DNA from 4 places in the Verrucosispora sp. WMMD573 genome. Region 1 is predicted to be linked to each of the others. Evidence: riboswitches for the same ligand, from Rfam matches in the RefSeq annotation. Region 1 holds a riboswitch; each other region holds the start of a gene.
The links. Region 1 has a riboswitch for cyclic di-AMP ahead of O7601_RS09280 (hypothetical protein). Riboswitches for the same ligand answer to the same signal wherever they lie in the genome.

Region 1 (5,361 bases):
GATGGTCGACGACGACCGTTACTGCATCGACGTGCTCACGCAGATCTCGGCCATTCAGGCCGCCCTGGACAAGGTCGCCCTCGGTCTGCTCGACGGGCACGCCCGGCACTGCATGCACGAAGGTGCCGCCGAGGGTCGGGCCGACGAGATGGCGACCGAGATGATGGCCGCCGTGGGCCGACTGATGAAGCGCGGCTGAGCCGACCCGCCGACGTACCCTCACGACAGACGTCGGCAGGTCGGGCTGGTTACCATTCGCACACGATGGCCAGCCGAAATCCGTGCCTCGCGGCCCGAGGTCGCTGTCAGGCGTACGCCCGCACGGCCGTCACGGGCCGGTCCACAGCTCACGGTACGCAGCTGCCTCGCCACGTTCAGGCCATTCGGGCTGCCCTTCCAGATCGCCGTCCGGCAGCACTGAACCGTCTCGCCCATCGACACGTACTCAGCCCTGAAATCGTTGGGAGACACTGAATGGGCGCCGACCACACCCGTTCCGCTCCGCCCACCCCGCCGGGGGTGCGGCGGATCCTTGTCGTGACGGTGGTCCCCCTCTTTCTCGCCACCCTGGTCGCCGCCATCGTGCTCTGGCCCCGGGACGCACCGCGCCCCGAGGCCGCCGATGACACCCCCCGCTACCACGGCACGGTCACCCGGGTGGTCAGCGAGCCCTGCCCGCCCAACCCGGTGGTACCCGAGGGCACCCCGACGGCCGCGGACGGTCCCTGCGGCACGGTCAGCGTCCGGGTACAGACCGGACCGGACGCCGGGCAGGAGGTGCAGACACCCATCCCGGCAGGGCCGGGTGCTCCCCGCGTCGAGGTCGACGACGACATCATCCTGGTCTCGCTCATCGATCCGGAGGACCCCTCGGTCAGCGCCTACAACATCGCCGAGCACCAACGCGGTAAGCCGCTGGTGTGGCTGGCCGTACTCTTCGCCGCCGCCATCGTCGCCTTCGGGCGACTACGCGGTCTGGCCGCCCTGGGCGGTCTGGCCGCCAGCTTCGCCATCCTGCTGACCTTCGTGCTGCCCGGTATCAGCGCCGGCCAGCCACCGCTCGCAGTCGCCATCGTCGGCGCATCGTTGATCATGTTCGTGGTGCTGTACCTGACCCACGGGGTGTCCGCCCAGACCTCGGTGGCCGTGCTCGGCACGCTCGCCAGCCTGGTGCTCACCGGGCTGCTCGGGCTGGCCGCGACCGGGGCCACCCACCTGACCGGTTTCGGCAGCGAGGACGCCACCACCCTGTCCATGTTCCGCGCCGACGTCGACCTGCACGGCCTGCTGCTCGCCGGCATCATCATCGGCTCGCTGGGCGTACTCGACGACGTCACGGTCACCCAGGCCGCCGCCGTCAACGAGTTGCGCCACGCCAACCCGAACCTCTCCCGCCGGGAGTTGTACCGCTCGGCTACCCGGGTCGGGCGGGCACACATCGCCTCGGTGGTGAACACCATCGTGCTGGCGTACGCCGGAGCCTCGCTGCCGCTCCTGCTCCTGCTGACCGCGGACTCCCGCGCGCTGGGGCAGATCCTGACCAGTGAGTTCCTCACCACGGAGATCGTTCGAAGCGTGGTCGCCACGCTCGGGCTGATCGCCGCGGTACCGCTGACCACCGCGCTGGCCGCGGTCGTCACCACCGCCGGACGCGGCGGCGACGCCGGCGTCCCCGGCGGTGCGTCCACCCCCGTGATTCCCCGGCCGGCGACGGACCGGGCCGAGGCGCTCCGCGCGCTGAGCACCCCACCCACCCGAAACACGCCCCCCGCCACCCCTTCGGGGTGGCCCGACCCGGACAGGAGCACGGACACCACATGGTGACACTCCTCAACGTGACCGCCCCTGCCAATGCGGCTCGTAATCGTGTCGCTAGTCACCCAAAGCGATTACGAAATGACGCATCTCGTCGGGTTCGGGGCGTAGAAGCACAGATGGACCGTCAGGTAACCTCACTGCCGGTCACCGCCGAAGGCGCGCAGCGGCGCCTGCGGTGCCACCGCCCAATCGCCGCGAGGCGAGCCGGGGACCCAGGTACGTGGGGTGAATCCGCGAGAGCGGTAGGGGCCACTTCCGTCCCGAACCCGTCAGCTAACCCGGTCGGCGGTCGATGGAAGGGAAAACAGTGACGGCACCCCTACGCCGCTGGTTGACGCCCGTGGTGGCCGTGTTCGCCGCGTTCGCCGTGTTCGCCGGTCCGATGCCGGCGACGGCCGCACCGAACGACCCCAAGCCCGCCGAGCACGACGACGACCCGCCGATGCTCAACGATCTGATCGAGGCGACCACCCGGGACTACTCCAAGGCCAAGGCCAAACTGGAGAAGTCCAAGAAGCGCCAGCTCCAACTGGCGGTTGAGGTCCGCTCCGCTCAGGCCGACCTGGACGCGCTCTCGCCTCAGGTCGCCCAGATCGCCACCCAGTCGTACCGGACGGGCCGGGTCGGCGCGATCGCCATGCTGTTGCAGAGCAGCGCACCGGACTCTTTCATCAACCGGGCCTCGGCACTGGACGAGCTGAACCTGGTGAACGACAAGAAACTGGGCGAGGTCAACGCGATCAAGCTCCGCGCCGAGCAGGCCAAGCTCGCGCTCGACGCCGAGGTGCGCGAGCAGAAGAAGCTGACCAACGACATGGCGCGCAACAAGAGCGAAGCGGAGAAGTCCCTCCGGCTGGTCGGCGGTGTCGGCCTGACCGGCGGGCTGGTGGACGCCACCTCGCCGGTGGCCAGGATCGCGCCGAACCGCTCCTCGGACGGCGGCTGGAAGCCCGAGTCGTGCAGCCAGAACGACCCCACCACGTCGGGCTGCATCACGCCGCGGACGCTGCACATGTACAAGGAGGTCAAGCGGGCCGGATTCAACCGGTTCGTCGGCTGCTTCCGCCCGGGTGACAAGTTCGAGCACCCCAAGGGCCGGGCCTGTGACTGGTCATTGCAGAACAGCGGCTTCAGCCCGTGGCACAACAACGACACCCGGATCTACGGCAACAACCTGGCGGCCTTCCTGGTCCGCAACGCCGACCGGCTGGGCATCTACTACGTGATCTGGAACCGGCAGATCTGGTTCGCGGCCACGGAGCGCTGGAGCTCATACAGCGGCCCGTCAAACCACACGGACCACGTTCACGTGTCACTGCTCTGACCACCCGACGCGACGCACCAGGGGCCGTCCCGCCAATCGTGGCGGGACGGCCCCCGCCGTTCAGGATGGTCGTCGTCGTCGTTCAGGGCCGTCGTCGTTCAGGACGGTCGTCGGGCGTGGATCAGGGCGCGGTCGCCAGCGCACCGCGGAGTTCGGCTGGTTCCGCGGCGACCGCCCGCACCTCGCCGGCGGCCAGTCGGTACGACATGCCGACCACCGCGCACCGCCCGGCAGCCACCTCCGCCGCGAGGGCCGCAGAGGAGTCCAGCATCGTCTCGACGGTCCGGGCGATGTGGATGTCCACGATCCCGTCCAGGTCGTCCACTCCGGCGTCCTGTGCCCGGTGCAGGCTCGGCACCACGGCGTCGACCACGGCACCCAGATGCCCGGGGGGCGTGGTGGCGGTGGCCAGTGCCTCCCGGGCCGCCTGGACGGCGCCGCACGAGTCGTGGCCGAGCACGACCACCAGCGGCGTACGCAGCACGGCCACGGCGTACTCCACGCTGCCCAGCACCTCCGGCCCGACGGTGTGCCCGGCGGTGCGCACCACGAAGAGGTCGCCCAGCCCGCGATCGAAGATGATCTCGGCGGCGAGCCGGGAGTCGGAGCAGCCGACGATCACCGCGAAGGGGTGCTGTTCGGTCGCGACGGCGGCCCGCCGCCCAGCGTTCTGGTTGGGATGCCGCAGCGCGTCGGTGACGAACCGCCGGTTGCCGGCGAGCAACTCGGCGAGGGCCCGCTGCGGGGCACCGGGAAGATCCGCGGTGAGCAACTCGCGGTCCGGTCCGGGCTGTGGACCGATCGATCCGGGTCGACTCATCCGGCTGCACCTCATCTCTGGAAGAAATGCCTGGTCATCCCGGCCGGCGCTGGTCACGGGCTGCCATCACGGTCACACGCGCGATAACGCACGTCAAGCTATACGTGATATGCACTTCATGCATCAGTCGACGCTTGCGTTCGGCCGCACCGGGGGCCGGTAGCGGCGCGAGCCGGGGTACTCGAACGGCGGGTCATACGATGGCGGGCATGGCGAGCACTGACGGACGGGAAAGCGCGCGGAACTGGACTTTCCTCACGAACCATGCGCACGTCCTGCTCGCCATCGCCCGTAACCCCACCGCCCGGCTACGTGACGTCGCGGCGGAGGTGGGCGTCACCGAACGTGCCGCTCAGGCCATCGTCGCCGACCTGGAGGCGGGCGGCTACCTGCACCGCACCCGGGTGGGCCGGCGCAACGAATACACCCTCAACCCGGCCGGGCGGTTCCGCCATCCGGCCGAGGCCGACCACGAGGTCGGTGACCTGCTGGCCCTCTTCGCCAAGGAGCAGGTGACCGACCCCGCCGAGCGCTGAGGCGGCGGTCCTCCTGATCGGACGACGTGGCGCGCTTCACCCGCTCCGAACGATCGCCGCGCTGCGCTCATGCCGACGGCGGGATAGGTTGGACCGGTGCCGTCTCCAGCGTTCGCCCGTCCACTGTGGCCGGCGATGCTGTGCGCACTACGTGAACTGACCCGGATGGCGCTGGCGACCCTGGTGCTCGCCGTCGGCATCGGCGGGGCCGTCACGGCCGATCCGCCGGCCCGGCCCACCGCCGTACCGCCACCGAGCGCCACGGTCTTCGTCGGCTCGCCATCCACCGCGATGTCGACCGTCCGGCCCGCCGTCGAGCCCGCCCATGCGGTCGAGGACGCCCAGGATTGGCGGGTGTCGGCGAACAGCGCGCCACTGCCATCCGCAGGTGCCGACGCCACGCCGGCCGACGCCACCCGGATCGACCACCGCGTCGCCCCGGTGCCCGCCGTCCGTGCGGGCGAGCCGACCCGGCGCGGCCCACCCACCGGCTGACCGACGGTGGTCCGGCCGACCGATCGGGCCAGGTGACGCTGCCGCCCGCCGGCCGTGCCCAGCGGCCACCCGGCCTCATCGCGCCACCGCCACGGTGATCCCGGGACCGTCCCGGCGAGTCCGATCCGACCGCCCGGGAACGGCATCAACCGTGCTCCAGGTACCCGGCCCGCCGTCACAACCCGCGTCCATCACAGTCGACGACTCATCCCGACCGCGAGGTGTTGATGATGCGTACCGCTCTCTCCTCCGTTCTGCTCGACGCGCCCCGTGCCGCCGCCATCTGGCTGGGCCTGCTCGGCGTGGTGCTGCTCGCCGTCACCGGCCTGCTGCTACGACCTCGACTCTTCCGCTTCGACGCCGGCACC
Region 2 (5,361 bases), 1.4 Mb from region 1:
GGTCGGGTTCCTGCTGCTCACCCTGGGACTGGCCGCTCTGTTGCACAGGTACGTGGAACAGCCGATGATGCGTCGCCTGGCCCCATCCCGACCGCCGCAACCCGGCCCGCCGGACGCGGCGCGTACCAGATCATCGGGCGCTGCGGCGCGACCTGTGTCGCCGGGCGGCGCGGTGCGCTCCGAGTCGCCGGGCGGCGCGGCGCGCTCCGAGCCGCCGGGCGGCGCGGCGCGCTCCGGGTCGCCGGGCGCGGCGGGTTCCGAGACGTCGCCCGGACCGTCGGTGGTCGGACTGCCCCGACAGCGGGCATCCCGGGACGGTGCGGACCCTGCCGGCGGCGTTGATCATAGCGGCGACCGTCCATCACGGACGGTAGGTTTGGAGTAGCCTGACCTGCCCGTATCGACGTACCCGGCGACGCGCCGGGCGATTTCGACACGCCCGTGGCTGGTGCGTCCCGGCCGGTCGTGGCGGTAGCGTGACGACGTGCTTCCCGCCGCGCCCGCCCGTCCTCTGTGGTGGTTGGCGCGCTGGGCCGCGCGGCTGTTGACCGGGCTCGCGGTCGCCGCCGCCTTCACCCTCGGCCCCTGGGCACTGCCGGGGCACCCGGCCGCCGCCGACCGGTTCACGGCCACGGCAACACCGATCGAGACCTTCGTACCACCGACGTCCGCCGACTGGCACCAGGCCGCCCCCCTCGACCTGGCTGACACTCGCGGCCAAGCCGCACTGCTCGATCTGGCCGCACCCCTCGATCTGCCCGCACTGCTCGATTTGCCCGCACTGCTCGATCTGGCCGCCGCTCGCGGCCAAGCCGCACCCCTCGACCCGGCCACCGCTCTCCATCTGGCCGTGCCGTTCGATCTGGCCGCCTGCCTCGACCTGGTTGGCCTGGCGACGTCTACTTCGCGGTGTGCCGGTCACTCAGCGGACCCGGCCGGAGGTTGCGCCTCGTCGACCGCGCGGGGCGCCGACGATCCCACCGACCCGGCCGGGGTGTCCGCGACACAGCCGACGGCCTGTGGTCGGTCCGGGCTGACGGCGCTCGGCAGCGTCGCTGCGCGCGTCACGCGGGTGCCGGCGGCCCCGGTCGGGGGCGTCCAGGCCGCCCGCGCCCCACCGCACGCCTGATCTCCGGCGACCTTCCGTCGCGTCCGCACCGCTCGGTGCCGCACCCGCGCCGAGCACCTGCCAGCCCGTTGCGTCAGCCGCGCCGTCGGCAGCTGCCAGAACGAGCGACACCGCCGCGCGAACCCGCAATCGCGCCGCAACGCCATTCGCGATCCGCTGCCGGTACGGCCACCGGCGCCGTACCGATTTCCCCGAGGTGCCGACATGGAGAAGACCGTTCTCTACCAGTTCCTGATCGAGGTGCCACGCGCCGCCGCCATCTGGTCGGGCCTGCTCGTGCTCGCGCTGGGCGTACTCACCGTGCTGGTCGCCCGTCCGGAGCCGGCCGAGCCGGTGGAAAGACCCGCCGACGAGGACGCGCTCCGCGCCGCGACCGAGGAGGCCGACCTGCGCCGATACGCGGACGAGGTGGCGGTCGCGGCAGCCGGCGCCGGGCAGAACGCCGAGCGACGGCGTACGGCGTGGCGGGTAGCCCAGACGGAGCTGGACCGCGCCTGGGCCGCGTACGACCAGGCGGAGGCCGCCGCCCGGCGGCTGGCCGACGTCGCCGGACTGCCGACCCCACGCACCCCCCGAACCCCGGCCGAGTACGCGTCCCGCGAACGCTGGCTGCGCCGGGCTGCGATGGCCGCCCACTGGCGTGGTGACCTGACCGCCCGCCAGCTCAGCGACGTGCTGGCACGCCGGTCGGGCTGGGACCCCCGGCGTCACCCGGCGGAGCAGGAGGTGGTCCTCGCCCGGGTGGTGCGTGACAACCGCCTGGCGGCCTATCGGTCGGCCGCCGAGCGGGAGCGGGAACTGTGGCGGGCGGCGGAACTGGCCGCCGAGGCGGCTCGCGCCCTCTCCGCCGAGGCGTACGCGGCCGCCGAGCGGCTCCGACCGAACCGGCTGCCCGTCTCCGGTCGGGCCACCGTCGGGCGACCCGGCCTGCTCCCGCGCTGGCGTCCGGCTCGCTTCGGCTGAAATTCCGTGAGCTGAGTCACATTAGCCGGAAATTCGGTCACTGATCGTAGGTAAGGCGATTACCGCAGTAATCTCCACTGAGATTTCCACCGGCCGTCCGGTTGTTACCCGAAGGTGCCCGAAATGCCATCGGTCCCATTGGGCGACGGCAGTTCCCCGGTACCCGAAAATCGCCGCCCCAGATGATGTTTAAGCAGGTCAGGGTGGGTTGGCTTCGAGGTGACCGGCCAGTAGTGTCAGCGCGTCCGGTGCGGTAATCGATCGCAGGAAGCGACGCCGTACCGACCCGCTCAATCGTGATCTCACGAACCGGGGACCCACTGCACCACTGGGGTGAATCCGCGAGCCTCGACTCGCGGTAGGGCGTCTTCCCGCCCGAATCCGTCAGCTAACCCGGTCGGCGGTGACGGAAGGAGTACCAACCCTCGTGCAGTCCGATGTGATCCCCCCGTTCCCCCGCCTCCACGGCACTGCGGTGCCCGTGCTCGCCGGCCCGATCGCCGCGAGCTGACCCCCGGTCATCGCCACCGCCCGGCCTTTCCGGGCGTACCCCTTGAACGGCCTGTCCCGCTCACCCGGGCGGTCGTCGGCGCCCTGCTGCCGACCCGACCGCCGGAGCCGGTGTGCCGTTCTCCCCTCAGCCCGTGGAGGAACCGTGAAGCACACCCTCTCCCGCCGGCTCCGCCGGCTGGTCACCGAACGCCCCTATCAGCTCGTTGCCGGCGCTGCCGTGGCCCTCGTCCTGGCCACCGGCACCGGAGCGGCTCTCGCCGGCACCGGAAACACCCCGGCACCCACGCAGGCCACGACCGCCGCCGAACTGCGCAGCGACACGGTGGCCGCGACGAGTCAGGCGGAGGTCGCGCCGACGACCGCCGCACCCAGCAGCGCGGCATCCAGCAGTGCCGCGCCGGCCAGCGCAGCCGCCTCGCCGTCGCCGAAGGCCACCTCGGACCCGGACCTGGTAAGCAAGAAGGCGGCACCGAAGCCGCCGGCCTCGAAGGTTCTGAAGTACGACCACCAGGCCCAGACCAACGGCTACTACTGCGGTCCCGCCGCCGTGCGTAACGCGCTCAGCGCCGCCGGTGTCGCGCGTAGTCAGGACGCCCTGGCCAGCCAGCTCGGCACCACGTTCGCCGGCACCAACTCGGCCGAGGACACCACCCGCGTCCTCAACGCCGTCGTCAAGGGCGACCCGTACGAGACCACGATGATCCGTGGCGGTGCGGCCAGCCCGGCCCAGATGGACCAGCTCCAGGCGGACGTCGTCGCCGCCATCACCGACGGGCGGGGCGTCGTGGTGAACGTCGCCGGTTCCGTCACCGACAACGCAGGCCGCTGGCACTCCTTCCCGGGAGGCCACTACATCGCCGTGGTCGGCTATGAGGACTCCGGCCGCCTGGTGAAGATCGCCGACTCGGCCGACGCCTCGTACCCGTCGTACTGGATCAGCACCATCGACCTCGCCAACTGGGCCGCCACCCGCGGCTACTCGGCCTGATCGCATCGTCCCGCTGCACCCGGAAGCCCTCGGCCCGCTGGCAGAGGGCTTCCGTTTCGGGTACGTCAAGCGGCGGGTCATGCTGGTTGCCGGGTCGACGTAGCTCGGGGTTCGTCAGGCGTGCGCGCGGTGCTGCTTCGCCAGGCCGACGAAGCTCGCCCAGGCCGCCGGGGTGAAGGCCAGCGTGGCGGCGTCGCGGTTCTTGGTGTCGCGGACCAGCACGATGCCGGGCAGGTTGTCGGCGACCTCCACGCAGTCGTTGCCGCTGGAGCCGCTGCGGGTGGACTTGCGCCAGGTCGCGCCGTTCAGATCCATGGCTTCACAACATCCTTCATGCGCTCGATCGACTGGCGGCCGGACAGTGCCTCGTTGCGCACCGTCTCCCACTTCGACAGCAGGACACTCAGGTCGTCGTCCTTGTCGACCAGGACGCCGCCGAGTTGAGTGTCCAGATTACCCACCCAGCCGCCGTCCGCGCTCCTCGCCAGTATGAAGGGGCCGGTCAGTCCATCGTGCATGGCGACGCCGGTGGGCACCAGGTGCACGCTGATGTTGGGCCGGGTGGCCAGCTCCATCAGATGGTGCACCTGCTCGACCAGCACGTCCTTCAGCTCCTCGTCGACCCGCCGCAGCACCACCTCGTCGATCACCGCGACGAGCTGGGGCGGGTCGTCCTGCTCCAGCACCGTCTGCCGGGCCATCCGGTTGGCCAGCCGACGCTCCACCCCCGCCTCGGTCAACGCGGCGTCGGTCCGGATCACCGCACGGGCGTAGCGCTCGGTCTGGAGCAGGCCCGGCACCAGCGTCGGCTGGTAACAGCGGAGCTGCCGGGCGTTGCGTTCGGCCTCCAGGTAGGGCAGAAACCACGCCGGCTGGCGCAGCACCTCGGCGGTCCGCAGCAACTCCTCGAACATGCCCCCGGTCTCCAGGACCTCGTCCGCCCGCTTCGCGTACGGCCGATCGAGCGGGCGGGTGCCCACCTCCACAGCGGACACCAGGGACGCCGAATAGTTCGTCCGCCGACCGAACTCCTCCTGGTTCATGCCGGCGGCAGTACGCAGCCGGCGAAGCTGCGTACGGATCAACTCATGCAGGTCGGAAGGCTGCTCGCGTTCCATGTCCCCTCCACCGGGTCTGTCAAGATCGCCAAGAGGCCGCCCAGCGCCGGATCGGGGCACCCGGACCCCACCGTGGCCAGCGTCGATGCCTTCCGACCGTAGTGCCGTCCTCACCAGACTGTCACGCAACGGGGCCGCTCCCATCCACAGGGGACGGGGCGGTTCTGTCCCGGGGTCGCCCGTGCGCCTTCCCCCGCGTCCGGGCGGCCCCTCCGATCGCCGACTGGGAGGTTGATGTGCGTACCCGGGTTGCCTGGCACCTGTGCCCGACGACGCTGCTGCCGGTGTTCTCGCCGGGGCAGCCGTTACTGCCGGAGTCCTCGCCGAAGCGGCAGGAGCAGCGCGGCTCCCGGCTGCCACCGCCTCAACCACGCATTGGCCGCTGCCCATTTCAGCATGACCCAACGCCGTCGCAGGGCCGACAGGCGTCGCGGGGCCGACAGGTGTCGCGGGGTGGGCAGGTGTCGCGGGGTGGGCAGGTGTCGCGGGGTGGGCAGGTGTCGCGGGGTGGGCAGGTGTCGCTCGGCTGGCAGGGGGACACGGGGGTGCCGGAGGATCAGCACGGCACGTGCCTGCCGCAGCGTCGGCGGGGTACGCACCTGCCGGATTGGATGCGGGAGCCGACCCGGCCGTTGCCGATGCCGCGTCCG
Region 3 (5,361 bases), 440 kb from region 1:
TCGGTTGCAAAGGAGACGCTGCCGGTGGCAACCATGCCCCTTCATCGTCGTGCGCCAGGGCGATCTCGTCCGGGTGGCCTGCGTAGGGCCGCCCGTGGGCTCGTCGTCCTCGTCGCCGCCGCCGCGGTCGGTGCCGGCCTGCTCGCCGCCCCCGCGTACGCCGAACCCTCGGTCGACGAGATCGAGGCCCAGATCGACAAGCAGTGGCAGAAGCTGGAACCCACAATCGAGCAGTACAACAAGGTGCGCTCCCAGCTGCGGGTCAACAAGCAGAAGTCGAAGAGCCTGGAAAAGAAGATCCAGCCGTTGGCCCTGGAGACCGAGCTGGCGATGAACCGGGTCGCCGATCTCGCCTCCCGCTACTACATCACCGGCCCGTCCAAGGAGATCGGTGCCGTGCTGCTCAACTCCAAGCCGAACGAGCTCGGCGAGCAGATGGCCTTCCTTGATCGGCTGGCGTCACAGGAGCGCCGCGAGCTCGAAGGCGTCATGAAGATCCGCAAGAAGTACGACGACCAGAAGGCCAAGCTCGACGCGCTGATCGCCGATCAGGAGGCGAAGCAGAAGCAGCTGGCGGCGAAGAAGAAGCAGATCGACGCCGAGATCAAGCGACTGGAGAAGTCGCTGCCGGTGACCACGGTGAAGACCACCAACTGCCCCACCATCAACGGTGTGGTCAGCGACGCCGCCCGCACGGCCATCCGTACCGCCTGCGCCCAGGTCGGCAAGCCGTACGTGTGGGGAGCGACCGGCCCGAACTCGTTCGACTGCTCCGGCCTGACCCAGTACGCGTACAAGGCCGCCGGCATCTACCTCACCCACTTCACGGGTGCCCAGTGGAACGAGGGCAAGGCCGTCTCCCGTTCCGACGCCCGTCCCGGCGACCTCGTCTTCTTCCGCAGCGATGTCAGCCACGTGGGGCTGTATCTGGGCAACAACCAGATGGTCCACTCGCCACGGGCCGGCAAGCCGGTGAACGTCTCGCCCATCACGACCATGCCGGTCGCCGGTTTCCGCCGACCCGGCTGAGTCGCCCCAGCGTCCGCTGAGCGGTCGCGCAGAAGCGCCCGAGGGCCCCCGGTCAAGTCGACGGGGGCCCTCGTCGTTGTCGGATGTCAGCACCCACAGTGACGGCGCGGTTGTGTTGCGTATCGACGCCGATCGTCCCTACGCTGGGCAATCGTCGGCCGCTGGCAGGTCCGCCCACCCCGGGTGGTAACGGTCCGACACCGCCGAATCGCTCGTGAGCGAGCCCGGGAACCAGGTATCCGGGGTGAATCCGTGCGCGTCACGGTAGGGCGCCCCTTCCCGCCCGAACCCGGTTGGCGGTATGGGAAGAAGGAGTGCTGAGACCGGTGGCAGACCGTGCCCCGCGGCCGCCGTCACCACGTCCGGGATTGTCCGGCCGACCGACGGCTGCGCCGCGTTTTCGCTGGTACCGCTGCATCCCCGCCGCCCTGGCCGCGACCGCTGTGATGTTGACCGGCGGCGCGGCGGCCGCCTGGGCCGACCCCACGGTCGCCGACATCGAGCGCCGGATCGACGAGGACTGGAACCGGCTCGAACCCGTCATCGAACAGCACAACGCCACCCGGCAGGACCTGGCCGGCAAGCGACGGGATGCGGACGCCCTGGCTGCCCGGATCGCGCCGCTGCAACGCCAGGTGGACGAGGCCATGGATCGGGTTGGCAAGCTCGCTGCCCGCGCGTACAAGGGTGAGCAGGTACGGGCCGTCAACGCGCTGCTCGGCAGCCGGTCGCCGGGTGAGGTAGTCGAGCAGCTCAGCCTGCTCGACCGGTACGCCCGGGTCCAGCAGCAGGACGTCCGGCACGCGAGTGAACTGCGCGACGAACTCGTCGCGGCCAAGGCCGGGCTGGACCGTACCATCGATCAGCTGACCCGCACCGATGCCGATCTCGCGGCGAAGCGGCGACAGATCGACACCGAGATCGACAGGTTGCAGCGGCTCCGGCTACGGGCGTACGGGAAGGGCGGCGGTGGGCCGCTGCGGCCGGCGCCCTGTCCGGCCAGCTACCCCGGCGGAGCGGCCGGGGAAGCGGTCACCTTCGCCTGCGCCCAGATCGGCAAGCCGTACTCCTGGGGCGCCGAGGGGCCGGACGCGTACGACTGTTCCGGTCTGACGCTGGCCGCATGGTCGCGGGCCGGTGTCGCACTGCCGCACAACGCGGCCAGGCAGCGTCAGGTCACCGCGTCGGTCAGTCGCGGTGCGCTGCGCCCCGGCGACCTCGTCTTCTACTACCGGGACCTGCACCACGTCGGCATGTACGTCGGTGGTGGCTGGGTGGTGCACGCCTCCCGGGCGGGTCAGCCGGTGCAGATGAAGCGGCTGGACAGCAGCCCGGTGCACAGCTTCGGTCGGCCAAGCTGAGATGGCCGGGCTCGGCGTACCGCCGTAGGACCCGCTCCCGGAGCGGGGCGGGCTCCCTACTGGTGCGCGCAGTGGATCAACGGCCGCGGTGTCACCGGGTGGGCCAGGTGCGCCAGCTCTGCCAGGCGCGACTCGGTGTCGGGCCGCGCTGGCCCTGGTAGCGGGAGCCGTAGACGGCCGACCCGTACGGGTGCTCGGCCGGCGAGGAGAGCCGGAAGATGCAGAGCTGACCGATCTTCATGCCCGGCCAGAGGGTGATCGGCAGGTTGGCCACGTTGGACAGCTCCAGGGTGACGTGGCCGGAGAAGCCGGGATCGATGAAGCCGGCGGTGGAGTGCGTGAGCAGGCCGAGTCGTCCCAGGCTGGACTTGCCTTCGAGGCGGCCGGCGAGCTGGTCGCCCAGTGAGATGACCTCCAGCGTCGAGGCGAGCACGAACTCGCCCGGGTGCAGCACGAACGCCTGGCCGTCGGGCACCTCGACCGCGGAGGTGAGATCATCCTGTCGGGTCGCCGGGTCGATGTGGGTGTAGAGGTGGTTGTTGAAGACCCGGAACAGTTTGTCCAGTCGTACGTCGATGCTGGAGGGCTGCACCAAACTGGGCTCGAACGGTTCGAGCGCCAGGGTGCCCGCCTTGATCTCGGAGACCAGGTCACGGTCGGAGAGCAGCATCGACACACCATAGCTGCCGGTATGCGACACGCGTGTCGGACTACCCGCTTCGAACGTGTGTTCGATAGGATGTCGGCATGGCTTCCTGGTCCGAATTCGCCGCTGACGAGCCCCGACTCGCCGACGGGATCCGCCTTCTCATGCAGCAGTACGGCCCGGGCTTCGGCTACCTGGCCACGGTCCGCGCCGACGGCGGGCCCCGGGTACACCCGGTCTCTCCGGTGATCACCGAAGACGGTCTCTACTGCTTCGTGATCGACTCACCGAAGCGGCGCGACCTGGAGCGCGACGGCCGTTACGCGCTGCACTCGTTTCCGCCGGAGGAGAGCGACGACGAGGCGTACGTCGCCGGGCGCGCCCGGCCCGTCACGGACGACGCCACCGTCGCCCGGCTGGCGCTCGCCGCGCGGGCCGCCCCGCACGCCGACTGGTGCCTCTTCGAGTTCACGGTCGACGTGGCGATGCTGGCTCGACGGGAGCAGTCGGTGGCTGGGCCGAGTGAGCTGGCCTCCCGTCCGGCCGTCCAGGTCTGGCTCGACCCGGCCGGCGCCACACCCCAGGCCACGCGCCCGGTGCCGGCCCGCGCCGGGCGGCATCACCGCCGCGCCGCCTGACCCACACCCAGCAGGTGCCGGCCCCTTCGAAGGAGCCGGCACCTGCGGTACGCGGTGCGGCGGACGCGCTATGCCGCGCGGTACGCGTTCCAGGCGTTGATCATGCGGGTGGCCTGGCCCGAGGTGAACTGGTACATGCAGGAGTCGTACGAGTAGTCCATGAAGTTGGTGATCGGGTCGCGGCCCGAGCTTGAGCAGGTGTCCCGGCCGGTCGGGCAGCCGCTGGCCGGCGATGCCTCGGCCGGGGTGTCCGCCACCTGGTCGCCGCTGCCCGAGCAACCGCCCTGGAAGGTGTGGTACAGGTTCAGCCAGTGGCCGACCTCGTGGGTGCCGGTGTCGCCCTGGTTGTAGTTGGTGGCAGTGCCGCCGGGCAGCGATTCGCTGAGCACCACCACGCCGTCCATAACGTTCAGGCTGTTCTGCGGGAAGGTCGCCCAGCCGAGCAGGTTGTTGCTGAGCGCGCCGAGGTAGATGTTGAGCGTCGCCTTGTTGCCCTGCCGCAGCTGGGTCTTCATCTGCCGCTCGGCCGACGAGCCCTGCCGGATCGGGTACCACGACGAGTTGGTCACCCGGTTGATGCTCTGCAACTGGAACGCGAAGGCGGTCGCGGCACCACCGGTCGCGCCACTGAACGACTGGTTCAGCACGTTCATCTGGGACTGGATCATCGAGTCGGGAATGTTCCCGCCGGCCCGGGTCGTGTCCCGGCGGATCACGTGCACCACCACCGGGATGGTGACCGAGGCCGCAGCCGCCTGGGCGCTCAGCGTGCGTTGGCCAACTCGCTTGGCGCGCTCTTGCAGGATGTCGGCGAACTCGGCCTCACGCTGGTGCACCTGGGCGAGGGTCAACTGGTTCGGATCGTGCTTGACGGTGCTGCCACCCTTGGCCCGGGCCAGGGTGCCCGTCGGATCCTCACACACCTCGTCGGCCGTGACGGCGGCCGCCGCCGGGCTCGCGGTCGTGGTGGCGGCCGGCAGCAGGCCGACCGTGGCCACGCCGAGCACCAGTGCGAGCGACGTCGATGCGATGCCGGCCGTACGCCGGTTCAGCAGGACGGGACGCAGTCCCATATGCCCACCTCTTTCTGGCGACGCGACCGGGGGTTGTGTCGCGTCGTGCGGAAAACGTGAGGCAGACGTTACAACCGATAGACAGATTTGAACATGGCCATATGTTGCGGTGAGGAAACTTCTCGCTGTACCCACCCGGAGCTCAAGATCCACGCACTTTCGGGGATGTTGCTGCCTCCGTCCCGCCACGACGCAGCAACTTCGGGGATCCTGCTGTCTCGGACCGACCCTGGCGCGTCGCGCGTCGCGCGTCGCGCGTCGCGCGTTGCGCGGCGTGAGGGGTGGGGCCCTGGGTGCATCCGGGTGAGGGCTCGGGTAGAGTGATTCCGCTCGCGGGTGTAGTTCAATGGCAGAACATCAGCTTCCCAAGCTGACAGTGCGGGTTCGATTCCCGTCACCCGCTCCACCACGAAGGCCCTGGTCAGGATGCGAGTCCCGACAGGGCCTTCGACCTGTCCTGGGTCGCGAGCGGGGTCACGCTGTCCTGGGTCGCGAGCGGGGTCACGGCAGTCATCGACGCCGGCAGCCATAATCCCACCATGTCCGACTCCGCACGTGGTGCGCTGCTGAAGCACTTCCGATGGATCGAAGGCCACGCTGACGTGTGGGCGATA
Region 4 (5,361 bases), 2.2 Mb from region 1:
GCCGCCCTGGGCCACCACGGCGGCCACCCCGGCGGTCATCGAGTCGCCCGCCCCGCGCGGATCGGCGGCCTCCAGTCGTGGCATCCGCACCTCGAACACCTCGCCGTCTACCAGCGCCAACGCGGGCTTGTCGGCCCGGCTGACCACCACGTTCTCGGCACCGGAGGCGTGCAGGTCGTACATCGCGCGGGTGAGTTGTTCCTCGTCGTCGCCGTCGGCCCGCCGGTCGGCGATCAGCTCCTCGTGGCTCACCTTGAGGAAGAAGACGCCGCTCTCCAGGACGGCCGCGAGGTGCTCGCCGCAGAGGTCCACCACCACCCGGCCACCGTTGGCGCCGAGATCGGCGGCGAAGCGCCGGTAGAGGTCCGCGGGGACCAGGGACGGATGGTTCGGCCCGCTCAACACGCTCACCGGCGCGCGGAGGCCCTCACCGAGCGCGAGGTTGTACAACTCGTCCAGCTCGTGCCGGCTCAACGGCTGGCCGATGACGTCTACGATCTCCCGACGGGTCCCCTCGCGGCGGTCGTGCACGTACCCGCCGGTGCCGCCGGAGTCGCGGGCCACCACCTTGAGGTCGACTCCCTCGCTGACCAGCAACGGTTCCAGGACCTGCCCGACCTCGCCGCCGAGCGCCGCGCAGAGCACCACGTCCACGCCGAGGGACAGCACCATCCTGGCCTGCCACACACCCTGCCCGCCCGGGTGCAGGTGCAGTTCAGGCGCGTCGCTCGGCTGGTCGATGGTCACGGTCAGCAGCGGGGTCGGTGCGAAAATCATGACGCGGCCGGTCACGACCGCACCCCGTTGTCCGTACCGCCGCCGGGTCTGGCGATTCGCTCGTTCATGGCGTTCCTCCCGTTAGCGGACAAATACCGCTTCCTGGTACGACGGTAACCAAGGAGACGCGTCGATGCGCGCCGAAGGGACGGTGCCCCGCCGGCCGACGGGAAAACGCAATGCCGGGTGAACCGCTCGTGAAGAGCGGTTCACCCGGCGCGACGAGGAGGTCAGTACACCGACAGGTGCACGTGGTTGGTGTGGTCGCTGGACGGGTCACCCCGGGCGCCGCTGTAGGATTTCCAACCGCTGCTGGGCAGCCAGATCTGCCGGTACCAGATCACGTAGAGCACCGCGAGCCGGTCGGCGTTCTTGACGAAGTACGCCGCCAGGTTGTTGCCGTAGGTCCGGTCGCCGCCGGTCGCGTCCCCGCCGAAGCCGTTCTTCTGGGCCGCGAAGTCGCAGGCTCGGCCCTTCGGGTGCTCGCCTGAGCCGCCGGAGCGGTAGCAGGAGACGTACCGGGTGAAGCCGGCCGACTTGGCCTGCTTCAGCGCGTGCAGGGTGCGTGGGGTGATGCAGCCGTTGGCCGGGGTCGGGTCGTTGACGCTGCACGACTCCGAGGGCCACGATCCGTCGGAGTTGCGGGGGGCGGGCTCGGCGGTGGGGCTCGACCCGCTGCTGCGCGACGGTGACCGGGCGGCCCGCTCGGCGGCCCTGGCCCGTTCGGCCGCCTCGTCCCGCTCGATGGCCACGGTCAACGCCCGCTCGGCCTGATCCTTGCGCTTGGCCATCACGGCCACCTGCTTGCGTTGCTCCTGGATCTCGACGTCCAGGGCCTGCTTGGTGGCGCTGACCTCGTCCCGGGCCGCCTGGAGCTCGCGCAGCGCGCGGTCGGAGTTGGCGGCCACCGCGTCCAGGGCCGCCGCCCGGTCCATGAAGCCGGCCGGTGACCCGCTGTTGAGCAGCGCCGACGCGGCGCCCAGCCGCCCGTTGCGGTACGCCTGCGCGGCGATCTCGGCGACCTTGGTACCCCGCTCGGCGACCTGGCTCTCGGTCGTCTTGAGTTGCTCGGCGAGCGTCTTCTGGCGTTTCACCGAGCGGTCGAGCGCGGTCCTGGCGTCGAGGTAGCCCTTGCTGGCGGCCTCCAGTTGGGCCCGCAGTGCCGGGGTGCCGCCCTCGTCGTCCACGTCGCCCGGTGCTGCCGCCCGCAACGGCTGCGGTGCCGCGGCGGCGGGGGTGAAGGGGGCCAGCGCGACGCCGAGGGTGAGGGCGAGCGCGGCGGCGATCAGGGCCGCCGTACGGGCGGCCGGTCTTACCGTTGCCACTGCTGGCATGCACATGTCCTTCCGTCAGCCGCCGACCGGGTTAGCTGACGGGTTCGGGACGGAAGATCCCTACCGCTGGCGCGGATACACCCCAGGAACATGGTTCCCCGGTTCGCCCCTGGCGGGCGATTAGGCGGCGGTCGCCGCCGGCACCGGTGGGTGCCGCCTGGCGGAGGCCGGGTCCGAGCCTACCGGTGCCCAGGTGACCGGTGCAGCTGCTGTTACTGCTGGTGTTCGGTTGTTGACTAGTAGAACAGAACAAAAGCGGACAAAAGGCCCTTTTTCGATTCTTCCGGTCACCACTCTGCCGCCCCGCAGTGCCCCGGATCCGATCGCGGCTCGATCTGGAGGGTCGCGTGCTCGATCTGGAAGTCCTCGTGCAGCGCCGCGCGGGCCGCCGCCAGCACGGCGCCGACGTCGGCGCCCGGTCGCACGGTCAGGTGCGCCGAGGCGACCTCCATGCCGGAGGTCAACGTCCAGACGTGCAGGTCGTGGACGCCGGCCACGCCCGGGACCGCGGCCAGCCGGTCGTACACCGCGGTGACCTGAAGGTGTTCCGGAGCGGCCTGGACCAGGATGCGTACCGCGGCCCGGCCCAGGCGCCAGGTCCTGGGCAGGATGAACGTGGCGATCGCGACGGCCACCAGCGGATCGGCCCACCACCAGTCGGTGACGGCGATCAGCGCGGCGGCCGTGATCACGCCGAGCGACCCGAGCAGGTCCCCCAGCACCTCCAGGTACGCCCCGCGCAGGTTGATGCTCTCCCGTGCCCCGGGACGCAGGAGGGCGAACGCGGCGACGTTGGCGAGCAGGCCGAGTGCCGCCACCACCAGGACCGGGCCGGCGAGCACCTCGGGCGGATCGCCGAATCGGCGTACCGCCTCGACCAGCACGTACACCGCCACGCCGGAGAGCAGGACGGCGTTGCCCAGGGCCGCGAGCACCTCCAGTCGGTAGAGCCCGAAGGTGCGTTGTGGGTCCGTGTCGGCCCGCCGGGTGGCGGCTACGGCCGCGAGGGCCATCCCGATGCCCAGCACGTCGGTGAACATGTGCCCGGCGTCGGAGAGCAGGGCCAGCGAGCCGGTCCGCAAGGCGGTGACCGCCTCAACCACCATCAGCGTGCTGAGCAGGGCGAACGCCGCCCACAGTCGGCCGGAGTGGCGATGCGCGGCGTTCGACACCGCAGCATGATGGTGGTCTTGGCCGGCGCCCACCCGAACACCTTGCGTGGTCCGGCGGGCCGGGGACGCAACTATGCCAACATCGCTATAAGTGCAATCGTCGGGCTCGCGATCTCAACCGGTCGGGTCGACGGTGGTCAACCGCTGGGTGGCCCGGGACAGCGCGACGTAGAGGGTACGGACACCGGAGCCGGGCTCCGCGCGGATCTCCGTCGGGGCGACCAGCACCACACCGTCGTACTCCATGCCCTTGGCCTCCAGGCTGGTCACCACCTGCAACCGCTGCCCGCCCAGCGCCCCCAACCAGGCCGCGACCTGGTTCCGCCGGGGCACCGGAGTGATCACGCCGACGGTCCCCTCGACCTCGCCGAGCAGGGCGCTGCTGGCCGTCACGACGGTGGTCTCCAGCTCGGATGCCGGCACCTTGAGCTGGAGCGGGTCGATCCCGGTGGAACGGACCGCGGTGGGCAACGCGAGATCCGGGTACGCCCGCCGGATCTCGGCCGCCGCCACCGCGAAGATCTCCGCCGAGTTGCGGTAGTTCGTGGTGAGCGTGAACCGGTGCCGGCGGCGGCGTCCCAGCGCCTGGTCGCGGGCCCGGGCCAACTCCTGTGGATCTCCCGTCCACGCGGTCTGCGCCGGGTCACCCACCACCGTCCAGGACGCCAGCCGCCCGCGTCGGCCCACCATCCGCCACTGCATCGGTGAGACGTCCTGGGACTCGTCGACCACCAGATGGGCGTAGTCGCGGTAGTCCTCGGGACGTTCCCGGGCGGCCTGCCGGGCGGCCCGCTGCCGGTCGGCGTGGGTGCTCAGCTCACGTACCCCACCGGCCAGCTGGAACGGGTCGCGCTTCGGGCGGGCGGGACGCATCGGCTTGCCGAGCAGCGCGTCCAACTCGTCCAGCAGCGCGACGTCGGCGACGGTCGGGCCGGCCGTGTCCAGCCCCCGGTACGCCGTACCGAGCAGCCGGATCTCGGCACCGGAGAGCAGGCCGCCGGTGTAGCGACGCAGTCGCTGCGGATCGGCCAGCCAGGCGAGCACGTGCCGTGGGTGCAGCCGGGGCCACCACGCCTTGAGGAACTCGCGGAAGTCCGTCCGGTCGATCAGCTCGTCCTCGAAGGCACGCTGTTCCGGCAACCCGGCGATGCCCAGCCGGCGAGCCTGCGCCCAGAGCGCGGCGAGCACGCCGTCGAAGCCGGCCCGACGCACCTCGTTGCGCCGGGCGCCGCGAGGCAGCGCGCGGTCCCGGATGGCGTTCAGCTCGGTCCGCTCCAACCGCAGCAGCGCGCCCCGGTACAGCAGGCGCAGCTCGGTCGGCGAGTCGGGGACCGCGTCCCGGGCCGCCCGTTCCAGCACCCGGCGCATTCGCAGCGAACCCTTGATCGCCGCCACCTCCGGCGGGTCGGTGCGGGTGGCCGCCAGCCCGGGGAACAGGCTGCCCAGGGAGCGCAGGGTGGCGGTGTCCTCGCCCAGCGACGGCAGCACCGAGGCGATGTACTCGACGAAGACCGAGGAGGGGCCGATCACCAGGATGCCGCCGCCGGCGTACCGGCTGCGGTCGGCGTAGAGCAGGTACGCCGCGCGGTGCAGCGCCACCGCCGTCTTGCCGGTGCCCGGACCACCGGAGACGAGGGTCACTCCCGAGCCGGGGGAGCGGATCGCCTCGTCCTGCTCGCGCTGGATGGTGGCCACGATGTCCCGCATGCCCCGACCGGTGGTCCGGGACAGGGTGGCCAGCAGCGCACCGTCGCCGACCACCGGCATGTCCGGTGGGGCCGCGTCCGGGTCCAGCAGGTCGTCCTCGATCCGGGTGACCCGCTCACCGCTGGACTGGATGGTGCGGCGCCGGACGACGCCCAGCGGCTCGGCCGGGGTCGCCCGGTAGAAGGCGGCGGCGGCCGGGGCCCGCCAGTCCACCACGAGTGTGGTGGCGTCCTCGTCGCGGATACCGAGTCGCCCGACGTACAGGGTCTGCCCGTCACGCAGGTCTAGTCGGCCGAAGACCAGCCCCTCGTACTCGGCGTCGAGCAGGTGACGTCGCTGCGCGGCGTGGAAGACCATGGCGTCCCGCTCGA

Region 2: it holds a riboswitch for cyclic di-AMP, as region 1 does, so the genes downstream of both, O7601_RS15625 (C39 family peptidase) here and O7601_RS09280 (hypothetical protein) in region 1, are expected to answer to the same signal.
Region 3: it holds a riboswitch for cyclic di-AMP, as region 1 does, so the genes downstream of both, O7601_RS07195 (NlpC/P60 family protein) here and O7601_RS09280 (hypothetical protein) in region 1, are expected to answer to the same signal.
Region 4: it holds a riboswitch for cyclic di-AMP, as region 1 does, so the genes downstream of both, O7601_RS28415 (hypothetical protein) here and O7601_RS09280 (hypothetical protein) in region 1, are expected to answer to the same signal.

Annotation. Positions count from the first base shown of each region.
Region 1 covers NZ_CP114901.1:1,995,918-2,001,278, reverse strand. The annotation lists gene O7601_RS09290 (metal-sensitive transcriptional regulator) at 1-199, shown strand, start outside; gene O7601_RS09285 (YibE/F family protein) at 475-1,824, shown strand; cyclic di-AMP (ydaO/yuaA leader) riboswitch at 1,991-2,122, shown strand; gene O7601_RS09280 (hypothetical protein) at 2,126-3,142, shown strand; gene O7601_RS09275 (carbonic anhydrase) at 3,264-3,962, opposite strand; gene O7601_RS09270 (helix-turn-helix domain-containing protein) at 4,163-4,498, shown strand; gene O7601_RS09265 (hypothetical protein) at 4,595-4,993, shown strand; gene O7601_RS09260 (hypothetical protein) at 5,221-5,361, shown strand, end outside.
Region 2 covers NZ_CP114901.1:3,399,217-3,404,577, forward strand. The annotation lists gene O7601_RS15610 (acyltransferase family protein) at 1-385, shown strand, start outside; gene O7601_RS15615 (hypothetical protein) at 485-1,129, shown strand; gene O7601_RS15620 (hypothetical protein) at 1,334-2,092, shown strand; cyclic di-AMP (ydaO/yuaA leader) riboswitch at 2,370-2,510, shown strand; gene O7601_RS15625 (C39 family peptidase) at 2,748-3,593, shown strand; gene O7601_RS15630 (DUF397 domain-containing protein) at 3,708-3,908, opposite strand; gene O7601_RS15635 (helix-turn-helix transcriptional regulator) at 3,899-4,711, opposite strand; gene O7601_RS15640 (hypothetical protein) at 5,173-5,361, shown strand, end outside.
Region 3 covers NZ_CP114901.1:1,559,433-1,564,793, forward strand. The annotation lists gene O7601_RS07190 (C40 family peptidase) at 19-1,029, shown strand; cyclic di-AMP (ydaO/yuaA leader) riboswitch at 1,221-1,343, shown strand; gene O7601_RS07195 (NlpC/P60 family protein) at 1,356-2,390, shown strand; gene dcd (dCTP deaminase) at 2,482-3,060, opposite strand; gene O7601_RS07205 (pyridoxamine 5'-phosphate oxidase family protein) at 3,138-3,674, shown strand; gene O7601_RS07210 (zinc metalloprotease) at 3,743-4,747, opposite strand; tRNA gene O7601_RS07215 (tRNA-Gly) at 5,080-5,153, shown strand; gene O7601_RS07220 (phosphoribosyltransferase family protein) at 5,287-5,361, shown strand, end outside.
Region 4 covers NZ_CP114901.1:6,280,688-6,286,048, reverse strand. The annotation lists gene O7601_RS28420 (PfkB family carbohydrate kinase) at 1-792, opposite strand, end outside; gene O7601_RS28415 (hypothetical protein) at 1,008-2,111, opposite strand; cyclic di-AMP (ydaO/yuaA leader) riboswitch at 2,116-2,248, opposite strand; gene O7601_RS28410 (cation diffusion facilitator family transporter) at 2,399-3,316, opposite strand; gene O7601_RS28405 (AAA family ATPase) at 3,398-5,361, opposite strand, start outside.